3 regions of the Glutamicibacter sp. TV12E genome follow, and region 1 is predicted to be linked to each of the others. Evidence: riboswitches for the same ligand, from Rfam matches in the RefSeq annotation. Region 1 holds a riboswitch; each other region holds the start of a gene.
The links. Region 1 has a riboswitch for thiamine pyrophosphate ahead of thiC (phosphomethylpyrimidine synthase ThiC). Riboswitches for the same ligand answer to the same signal wherever they lie in the genome.
Positions count from the first base shown of each region.

Region 1 (3,200 bases):
GCAGATGCAGCGACTGCATACAGAGGTTCATGGCCACGACGCCAACGACGAAAACGCTAACGGGCAAGAAGTAGACGCGGAAGTAATACAAGGACTGCTCATGCTTGCCAAGGAAGCTTCAACTGGCAAGGAGCACCGCGACAAGGGCGCAACCCAGTAGCGATAGCCCAAAAATAGAGCTAGGCCTCCGAGCGAAAGACTATTTCGTTCGGTGGCCTTGCTCGTTACAGATATTTTCAGAAACGAAAAAGCCCCGAAATCCAAGGATTTCGGGGCAAAATCTGTAGCGGCGCCGGGACTCGATCCCGGGACCTCACGATTATGAGTCGTGCGCTCTAACCAGCTGAGCTACGCCGCCACAAGTGAGAAGCAATCCAGTAGAAGCCAAGAAAGCTTCTCACTCAGAGCCCCCTGCCGGAATCGATCCGGCGACCTCGTTCTTACCAAGAACGCGCTCTACCACTGAGCTAAGGGGGCAACGAGTAAATACTCTACACGGATTCGCGCACAAACAAAAATCGGCGTTCAACCCTCTAATTCGACACCAGTCGGGAGAATAACCACTAGTCAGATTCGGTTATTGGCGATTTAGACACTCACGCGGCACAACCAATGGCACAAAAGTGCTTTGGTGACGATGCTCACTGAGGGGAATTTGGTGATCAGCCTGCAATTATCCGCCCCCTTAATTCACTTCTAATTTGCATGGCAAGCAAGCCCGGCACCCTTCAAACACAGCAGGAATGCTGCAACGGCTCCGGGTGCGAATGGGCAAGCCCCAAGAACGCCCCTAATGCGGTCGGAAGAGCCAGAATAAATCGATGATCCCTGTGGCGCCAATAGACTTTTCCCCTGATCGGATACTGGTGCCTGGAAAACTTCCGCAGGCAGTGACCCACCGCCCGCATTCCGGGCTTGAGTAGTACGCTTGTGACCTCAGCTACAAATCCATTCAGGATTTTGCAAACGTCAGAAACCTGTGTAGAGTATTTACTCGTTGCCCCCTTAGCTCAGTGGTAGAGCGCGTTCTTGGTAAGAACGAGGTCGCCGGATCGATTCCGGCAGGGGGCTCGAAATAAGAGAGACAATCTGATTGCAGATTGTCTCTCTTTTCGTTTACCCAGAACTTTTATTCTGGACCGAATATGGCCAGAATTTCATCCTCGCTTCGCAAAAAACATTTCGCTGGCCGATCGTCACCTTGTGGACTGTTTGCCTCCGATAGAAATTTTCGTGCTAGTGTCATCTGCGACCACACGGGAGCCCCATGGCAAGGGCTGAGATCGGACTGCAGCTGTCCGCGACCGTTGAACCTGTCCGGGTAATGCCGGCGAAGGAAGTGAGTTTCTCAATGGAACAATTTGAACAGCATTCCGCCCACTCTCTCGCGTTCCGCGAAGCCGATGGGATTTCAGTTCCGGTTACGCAGATCCTGCTTGCGGACTCCCCCAATGGCCAGCCCAACGAGCCGGTGGTTGTGTATCGCACCAGCGGGCCGGGAAGCGAACCAACGCAGGGACTGAAACCGTTTCGGGAATCTTGGATACTTGAGCGTGGAGACGTGCAGCGATATGCGGGACGCGAGCGGAACCTGCATGACGATGGGCGTTCAGCGGTCCGCCGCGGTACTGCCAGCGATGAGTGGGCTGGACGTTCCGCTCAGCCGCTCAAGGCCGTAGACGGGGCAGCAGTGACTCAAATGCACTACGCTCGTGCTGGAGTCATCACCCCGGAAATGCGCTATGTAGCATTGCGCGAAGAATGCAATGTAGAGCTGGTGCGCAGCGAGCTTGCCGCCGGACGAGCGATCATCCCCTCGAATATCAACCACCCTGAATCCGAACCGATGATCATCGGCAAAGCGTTTCTCGTAAAGATCAATGCGAATATCGGCAATTCAGCAGTGACCAGCTCCATCGCTGAAGAAGTCTCCAAATTGCAGTGGGCCACCAAATGGGGCGCAGACACTGTCATGGACCTTTCGACCGGCGACGACATCCACACCACCCGCGAATGGATCATTCGAAATTCGCCGGTCCCCATCGGCACCGTGCCGATCTACCAGGCACTGGAAAAGGTCAATGGCGAAGCGAACGCCCTGACCTGGGAGATTTTCCGGGACACCGTCATTGAGCAATGCGAGCAGGGCGTGGACTACATGACCATCCATGCCGGCGTGCTCTTGCGCTATGTCCCGCTGACAGCCAACCGCGTCACCGGAATCGTTTCGCGCGGCGGATCCATCATGGCCGGATGGTGCCTGGCTCATCACCAGGAGAATTTCCTCTACACGCACTTTGACGAGCTGTGTGAAATCTTTGCGCAGTACGACGTGGCCTTCTCATTGGGCGACGGGCTGCGTCCGGGATGCATTGCCGACGCCAATGATGCGGCCCAATTCGCCGAACTTGATACCCTTGCCGAATTGACCAAGCGCGCGTGGAAGTACGATGTTCAGGTGATGGTGGAAGGACCGGGGCACATCCCTTTCCACATGGTCCGCGAGAACGTGGAACGCCAACAGGAACTGTGCGACGGCGCGCCCTTCTATACGCTAGGCCCGTTGGTCACCGATGTCGCACCCGGCTACGATCACATCACCAGCGCCATTGGCGCCACCGAAATCGCCCGTTATGGCACCGCCATGCTTTGCTATGTCACGCCCAAGGAACATCTGGGATTGCCTAATCGCGATGATGTGAAAACCGGTGTGATTACCTACAAGATTGCAGCACATGCCGCAGATCTGGCCAAGGGGCATCCTGGGGCCACCGCCCGCGACGACGCGCTGAGCAAGGCTCGCTTCGAGTTCCGCTGGAACGACCAGTTCTCGCTGAGCCTGGACCCTGTCACGGCGCAGGAATTCCATGATGAGACGTTGCCTGCGGAACCTGCCAAGACGGCCCACTTCTGCTCGATGTGCGGCCCGAAGTTCTGTTCCATGCGCATCTCCCAGGACATTCGCGACGAGTACGGCTCAGCGGAAGCGCAAGCTGCGTTGGCGGGCATGGCGCAGAAGAGCCGGGAGTTCGTAGAAAGCGGCGGAAAAGTCTATCTCGGCGATGAGATTCCGGTAGGCAGTACCGCCCCGTAGAGCTAGAGCTGCGGCCCCTATTGTTGTGGAAACGATAATGCCCCTGGATCAAGCCTTTCGGCTTAATCCAGGGGCATTATGCTGTGCTAGCTAATAAGCTGCAGCG
Region 1 covers NZ_JBQVVF010000001.1:2,418,882-2,422,081, reverse strand. Annotated here, with positions in the region: gene ACT7DV_RS11335 (GTP pyrophosphokinase) at 1-160, shown strand, start outside; tRNA gene ACT7DV_RS11330 (tRNA-Met) at 285-358, opposite strand; tRNA gene ACT7DV_RS11325 (tRNA-Thr) at 406-477, opposite strand; tRNA gene ACT7DV_RS11320 (tRNA-Thr) at 1,000-1,071, shown strand; TPP riboswitch at 1,247-1,356, shown strand; gene thiC (phosphomethylpyrimidine synthase ThiC) at 1,352-3,094, shown strand.

Region 2 (3,200 bases), 1.5 Mb from region 1:
CCCACATAGGTCACCAGCCCGGGCATGATCAGCGCCCTGTAATCCGAGCCACGCGAAGCTCTGGTGCGTTCGGAAATGTCTTGGGCGAATTCGGATGCCATCTGGTGATCGGCTGCTACCGAGTAGATCGCTTCAGCGTGTGCTGCTGCCAGTTCGCGGCCAGCTGGCGAGGAGCCTGCTTGGAACATGACAGGCTCGCCATGAACTGAGTTGGGCATATTCAAGGGACCTCGCACCGAGAAGTGCTCGTCTTCGTGATTGATTTCTTGAAGCAATTGCGTATCGGTGAAGTTTCCGCCACGGTCAATCTGGACTGCTTGATGCGGATAGGATCCCCACAACTTGCGCAAGACATCAATGAATTCTGCGGCTCTGCCATATCGCTGCGCGTGCGCAGGCAGTTCGGCGAGCGAATGGTTCTGCGCTTCGGTATCCCACATGCTCGTCACCACATTGATGCCGGCCCGCCCGTTGGACAAATGCTGCAAGCTGCCCAGCATGCGTGCCGCGTGGAAGGGAGAGTAGAAGCTGGCCGAGATGGTGCAGACCAGTCCGATATTCGTGGTGCATTGGCTGATCGCCGACAACAGCGTCACCGGCTCAAAGAACCAGGTGGGACCGGCCTGCGCAGCTGAGGATGACACCGCTTGGCCATCGGCGAAGAACACCGCGTCCAGCAGCCCCTTCTCAGCCAGCTGAGCCAGCTTAATGTAGTACTGGGTACCGGGAAGCTCTTCGGCTGCCGAGTCCTCAGCACGCCAGGCCGCTTGGTGGTGCCCGACGCCGTAAAGGAACAGATTCAGATGTACTTGTTTCTTCTGGCTCATCCCTTCACCAGCCCGCCATCCACGATAAGGTTCTGACCTGTCACCCCACGTGAGAGCGGGGAAGCGAAAAACAGGACGGTATCGGCCAGTTCCGCTGGAGTGGTGACTCGACGCAATGGCGTTCCCGAGGCAATCAAGTCGAATACTGCCTCGGGGGTCGCAGCCGAGGCGTCGGTGGTGCGCAAGAGCCCGCCAGAAACCATGTTGATGTTGATTCCTTCAGGCCCAAGATCATCAGCGAAGGTACGGGTCAGGGACAGCAGCGCAGCTTTTGTGGCGGTGTAGTCATGGTACGGAACCACCGGGTGCTGGAATAGGTTAGTGCCGATATTGATGATGCGTCCAAACCTTGTTTGCCGCATTCCAGGCAGGACAGCCTGGATGGCAGCCACGGGAGCCAGCACCGATCCGGCGAACTGGGCGCTGAGCTCTGTTGCCGAAATCGCTTCGGCGGTGGAGCGGGCATCGCCGTTAAAGGAGAAATCCACCAAGGCATTGTTCACCAGAGTAGTCACCGGCTGCCCAAAATGATCTTCGGCTTCAACCACCATCGACTTGAGCGCAGATTCGTTGCGAACATCAGCCTTAATGGCTACTGCATCGTTCGGGTAGAGCGCAACGAGATCATTGGCTGCTTGTTCCGAAGTGCTGTAATTGATGACGACTTTCGCTCCAGCAGCTAGGAAGGCCTTGCTGATGGCGGCACCGAGCCCTCGGGCTCCGCCGGTGACAAGAATAACCTGCTCTTCAAGTGGAAGGGCAATGGGGGTTGCTGGTGATTGGGTGTCCGTGCTCATCTTGTTTGAACTCCTTGACGGCGTCTGTTGGCGAATGGATTTTGACCAAAGACGCGGACGGTTCAAGCACTTCAGGTGCACACATACGCAGAATCCAGGACATTCCCTTCGCCAGTACTAACTGGATCAGGTTCAACGGGTGTTCTCTCAGCCGCCCTGCGGCACCCCGTGTCACTGCTCCCATTAGTAGCACACGCACGGCTTAGCTGTAGAACATTACTTCATGAACCCCGCGCGTATCAGCACTTGGTTCTTGGACAATCCAAACTTCACCGCCATCTGGAACAGTGAATTCCATGCTCAAATCGTTAGCAGGGATCGCACACTGCAGGGAATCTTCGGCGACAACCTCGTCATCTTTAACAGCCTTGATACGGACGAATCCCACTCCTTGGCAAGCGAACTGGAGCAGATTTTTCTGTCCCGCCGAGGTAGAGACGATCAGAGGCTCTGTCTGAATATCCCCTGCCTCATTTAGCTGATAGGTATTCGATGATCCCGACCCAGAGCTGAACCCGTTCTCTTCAAAGAATTCCGCACCCGGATCTTCTAGTGAGCCGACTAGCCCACCTTCTCCTCTGATAGCAGCGGCAAAGGCGATCATCGGCGGGAAGAATTCCGCGATGCCATCGATACTTTCGATAGTGTCTTCCGCTATCTCTTCTTCGAGGACTCCCGGAGTAGTCTCGGGAGCAGGTTCTTCCGGGAGCCTCAATTGCGAAACTGGGGTGGTACAGGAGCAAAGCCCGAGCAGCGCAACCAGGGCCAGCGTCAGGCTCCTCTTCATGAGCGCTCCAATACGAACGAGGATGAAATAGTTTACTCGACCTTATGTTATTAATCTGATTTAAACAATGCATGTCAAACAAAAGAACCATGATTTTTATCAGATCATGAAATGGTCAACTACACAGGCCCACACGGATCTCACACTAAAACACGGCCTAGACGCGGCTAAATGGTCCACCCCACTTCATATAGTTTCCTAAGGGCCTACCCCCTTGCCAACTGTCGCTTTCCTAGGAGTCGTACTTCCGCATGCAGCTGCTGCGCCGCGCAATCTCATTTGCACTCATCGCTTCATCCCTTGCCCTCACTGGATGCTCAACTCTTGATTCCATCGAGCAGTATCGAGTTCCCGACGCACAGGCTGACACTACCTACAACAGTGCGGGGCAACGCGCCAGCTACGCTGACTCGCTTGAATTGCTCGCGGATATCGACGTGAAGGGCCGCGCCCCCAAGACTGGCTACGAACGGGAAAAGTTCAGCAAGGGATGGAAGGATCCGGACCGCAACGGTTGCGACGCCCGCAATGACATCCTGGCTCGCGACTTGGAACACGTGAAATACAAATCAGCGTCGAAGCCTTGCGTAGTGCTCAGCGGAACCTTCCACGACCCGTATACCAACACCACCATCAAATTTGTTCGGGGCCAGAAAACAAGCACCGCGGTTCAGATTGACCACGTTGTTGCTTTGTCAGATGCGTGGCAAAAGGGTGCACAGCGCTGGGACCAGGAAGCTCGTTTCGAATTCGCCAATGACCCGCTTAACCTCATGGCCTCGGATGGGC
Region 2 covers NZ_JBQVVF010000001.1:878,678-881,877, forward strand. Annotated here, with positions in the region: gene ACT7DV_RS03995 (NtaA/DmoA family FMN-dependent monooxygenase) at 1-827, opposite strand, end outside; gene ACT7DV_RS04000 (3-oxoacyl-ACP reductase) at 824-1,624, opposite strand; TPP riboswitch at 1,710-1,803, opposite strand; gene ACT7DV_RS04005 (hypothetical protein) at 1,827-2,411, opposite strand; gene ACT7DV_RS04010 (HNH endonuclease family protein) at 2,663-3,200, shown strand, end outside.
Region 2: it holds a riboswitch for thiamine pyrophosphate, as region 1 does, so the genes downstream of both, ACT7DV_RS04000 (3-oxoacyl-ACP reductase) here and thiC (phosphomethylpyrimidine synthase ThiC) in region 1, are expected to answer to the same signal.

Region 3 (3,200 bases), 150 kb from region 1:
GGAGATGGTCTACAACCGGCACACCGACTACCTGCTCTTCGTCATTGCCGCTTGCACGTTGGGCTTCATCGGCTCGGTCACCGTTTCGCGCTACGTTTCTGACCAGAGGAATGCCTGATGGAGATGTTCGTGGATATTCTCGTGGCAGTACTGCTGATTGCCGGTTGCCTCATGTCACTGATTGCCGGTATTGGCCTGCTGACCTTTCCCGACATGCTCACCCGCATGCATGCCGCAACCAAGCCCCAGGTCCTCGGGTTCTTGCTGGTCTTCACCGGGCTGGCGATTCAGCTGCGCAGCTGGGCTGTGGTTCCCGTGCTCTTCTTGGCATGGGGAATGCAGTTGTTGACCGCACCGGTCTCGGCTCATATGATCGGGCGCTCCGGCTACCGCACCAAGCACGCTGCCAAGGACTCGCTCTATGCCGATGAGCTCAAGCAGATTGTGGACAAGACCAGCAGTGCCCCGCCCACCGGAACCTTCGATGCAACCTCGGGTGCAACCGGAAAATCTGAAGACTAGGACAACAACACAGCACGGGCATCCCGCCGACGGCGGGATGCCCGTGCTGTGTGCGCTACTTGCTAAAGCGTGCGACTACCTTGTTGCTACCGCGGTCTGCCAGCACCTGAATGGTGGCTGCCACGATGGCCGAGAAGATCGCAAATCCGAGAGCCTGGCGCAGCGAAGCCTCGGCGGCTTCTTCGCTTCCCTTACGGGGTGCCTTGTTTCCGGTGAAACCCTTCCACAGCTGGTCAACCAGCTTGCTGCCGACAAAACCGGCGCCAATGGAAATACCCGTGGTGGCAAGTTTCTGCACTGTATTCATTTTGCCCTCGTTTCAACGTCGTGACTTATCGTTCCTCTGCCCAGCATACCTGCGGTATGGTAGGTGGGCAGTAATTTTCCGACAGGGGAGCGTCAGACTTCGAAACTGGAGTCGCAAGACGCTGAGAGTGCGATAGATCGCAGACCCTCGAACCTGCTCCGGCTAGTACCGGCGAAGGAAGTCGAGCATCTCGGATGCGGACCGGGACCATTGTGCCCTGAATCCGTACATCTCCCCTCCTTGATATAGGAGGACCACCAATGAAGCAATCAGCAGCAAATCAGCGTTCTGGCTGGCGCGTCGTAGACATCGTCACTGCATCGGTCATCGCAGTCGCCTCGGGCGTCATCTTCTGGGCCTGGGGCGCAGGCTATGGGCTGTTCTCGCTGGCCTTTGCGGCCTTCCCTCCCGCGGCAGCACTGCTCACCGGCGTTTGGCTCTTCCCCGCGGTGCTTGGCGCGCTGATTATCCGCAAGCCCGGCGCGGCCCTGTATTGCGAGCTGCTGGCAGCGGTGGTCGAAGCGCTGCTCGGTTCGCATTATGGCCTGACCGTGCTGCTGTCCGGCCTGGTCCAAGGCCTGGGTGCCGAAGTGGTCTTTGCCGCGTTCCGCTACCGCAAGTGGAATTTGGGCGTGGCATTGCTTGCCGGGCTCTTCTCTGGACTTTTCGCCGGTATTTCCGAGGCCTACATCATGGCCTACTACGTTGAATACACCCCGGCGCTGAAGCTGTTCCACGTGATCGCTACCGGTGTCTCCGGGCTGATTGTTGCAGGCCTGCTGTCCTGGCTGGCAACCCGTGGCCTGGCCAAGACCGGCGCGTTGAGCGCTTTGGCCAGCCGCCGGGCACACCTTGAATCCGGAAAACTGGCCGCGAAATGAGTTCGATGGCCAACACCGGTGCCACGGCACAAACTCGGCGAGGCATCGAGATCATTGCTCGAGGTTTTTGCTGGCAGCACCCGGAACGCTCGCAACCTGCCATCTCGGCATTTGACGTGCAGATCAACTCCGGCGAAAAGGTGCTGCTAATCGGCCCGTCCGGGGCAGGCAAGTCAACCTTGCTCCATGCCCTGGCCGGACTGCTGGAAGTCGATGGGGCCGAGCAGATCGCCGGTCAACTGCTCATCGACGGGTCAGACGCCTTCGCCCGGGAACACCCGGTGGGGCTGATGCAGCAGGACCCGGAGACCCAGGTGGTGCAAAGCCGGGTCGCCGACGACGTGGCCTTTGGCGCCGAAAACCTGGCGGTGGATCCGGCCATCATCCGCCAGAGAATTCCCGAGGCCCTGGACGCGGTGGGGCTGGGCATGCTGCCCATGGACCACCGCACCCAGGAACTGTCCGGCGGGCAAAAGCAGCGCCTGGCCCTGGCCGGAATCCTGGCCATGCAGCCTGGGCTGATGCTGCTTGATGAACCCACCGCCAACGTCGACCCGGAAGGCATCGGGCCATTGCGCGATGCGGTGCTCAACGCCGCCCGGCTCAGCGGCGCCACGCTGATCGTGGTCGAGCACCGGCTGGATGCGTGGGCAGAACATATGGATCGAGTCATCGTCCTCGAACCAGGCGGCGGCATCGCCCACGACCTGGACCCGCAGCGGCTCATTGACGATGAAGACCTGCGTGCAGAGCTTTCGGAGGCCGGAGTGTGGGTGCCAGGCTATTCGCCACAGGTCCGACCGGCGAGCCCCCGGCCCGGGGCGCTGCTTCTGGAAGCCGCCGAGCTGGTCAGCGCCCGCAGCGGGCAAGCGCCCCGGACCCAAACGGTGAATCTGGCGGTGAGCGCTGGAACGGCGACGGTTATCCGCGGCGAGAATGGCGCCGGGAAATCCACCTTGGCACTGACCTTGGGCGGTTTGCTGGAACCGGCACAGGGAGCCTTGCAGGCTTCCGACGCGCTGGCCAACGGCCTGGGGAAATCACCATTCAGCTGGCGGGCAGGAGCCCTGATCGGCCGGATAGGGTCGGTGTTCCAGGAACCCGAACACCAATTTGTCACCCAGAGCGTGCGCGAAGAATTGGCTTTTGCGCCGCTGCGGGCCAAGGCAAGCGGCGGCCACGAGCTGAAGTACGAAGCGCAGCAGGTTGATGCCCTGGTCGAGTCGCTGCTGCAGCGTTTGGGCTTGCAGCATCTGGCCGAAGCTAATCCCTTTACTCTTTCGGGAGGGGAGAAACGCCGGTTGTCGGTGGGCACCGTGTTGGCCGCGGCCCCCGATGTGCTGATCCTGGACGAACCAACCTTCGGACAGGACGCCAGGACATGGCGGGAGCTTGCCGGATTGCTCGTGGAGCAATTGGAGCAGGACACCGCGATTATCGCAGTGACTCACGACGAGCATTTGGCCAGCGTTCTGGGGGCCCGGGAGGTT
Region 3 covers NZ_JBQVVF010000001.1:2,264,136-2,267,335, forward strand. Annotated here, with positions in the region: gene ACT7DV_RS10580 (monovalent cation/H+ antiporter complex subunit F) at 1-118, shown strand, start outside; gene mnhG (monovalent cation/H(+) antiporter subunit G) at 118-522, shown strand; gene ACT7DV_RS10590 (DUF4235 domain-containing protein) at 578-829, opposite strand; TPP riboswitch at 903-1,026, shown strand; gene ACT7DV_RS10595 (ECF transporter S component) at 1,090-1,710, shown strand; gene ACT7DV_RS10600 (ATP-binding cassette domain-containing protein) at 1,707-3,200, shown strand, end outside.
Region 3: it holds a riboswitch for thiamine pyrophosphate, as region 1 does, so the genes downstream of both, ACT7DV_RS10595 (ECF transporter S component) here and thiC (phosphomethylpyrimidine synthase ThiC) in region 1, are expected to answer to the same signal.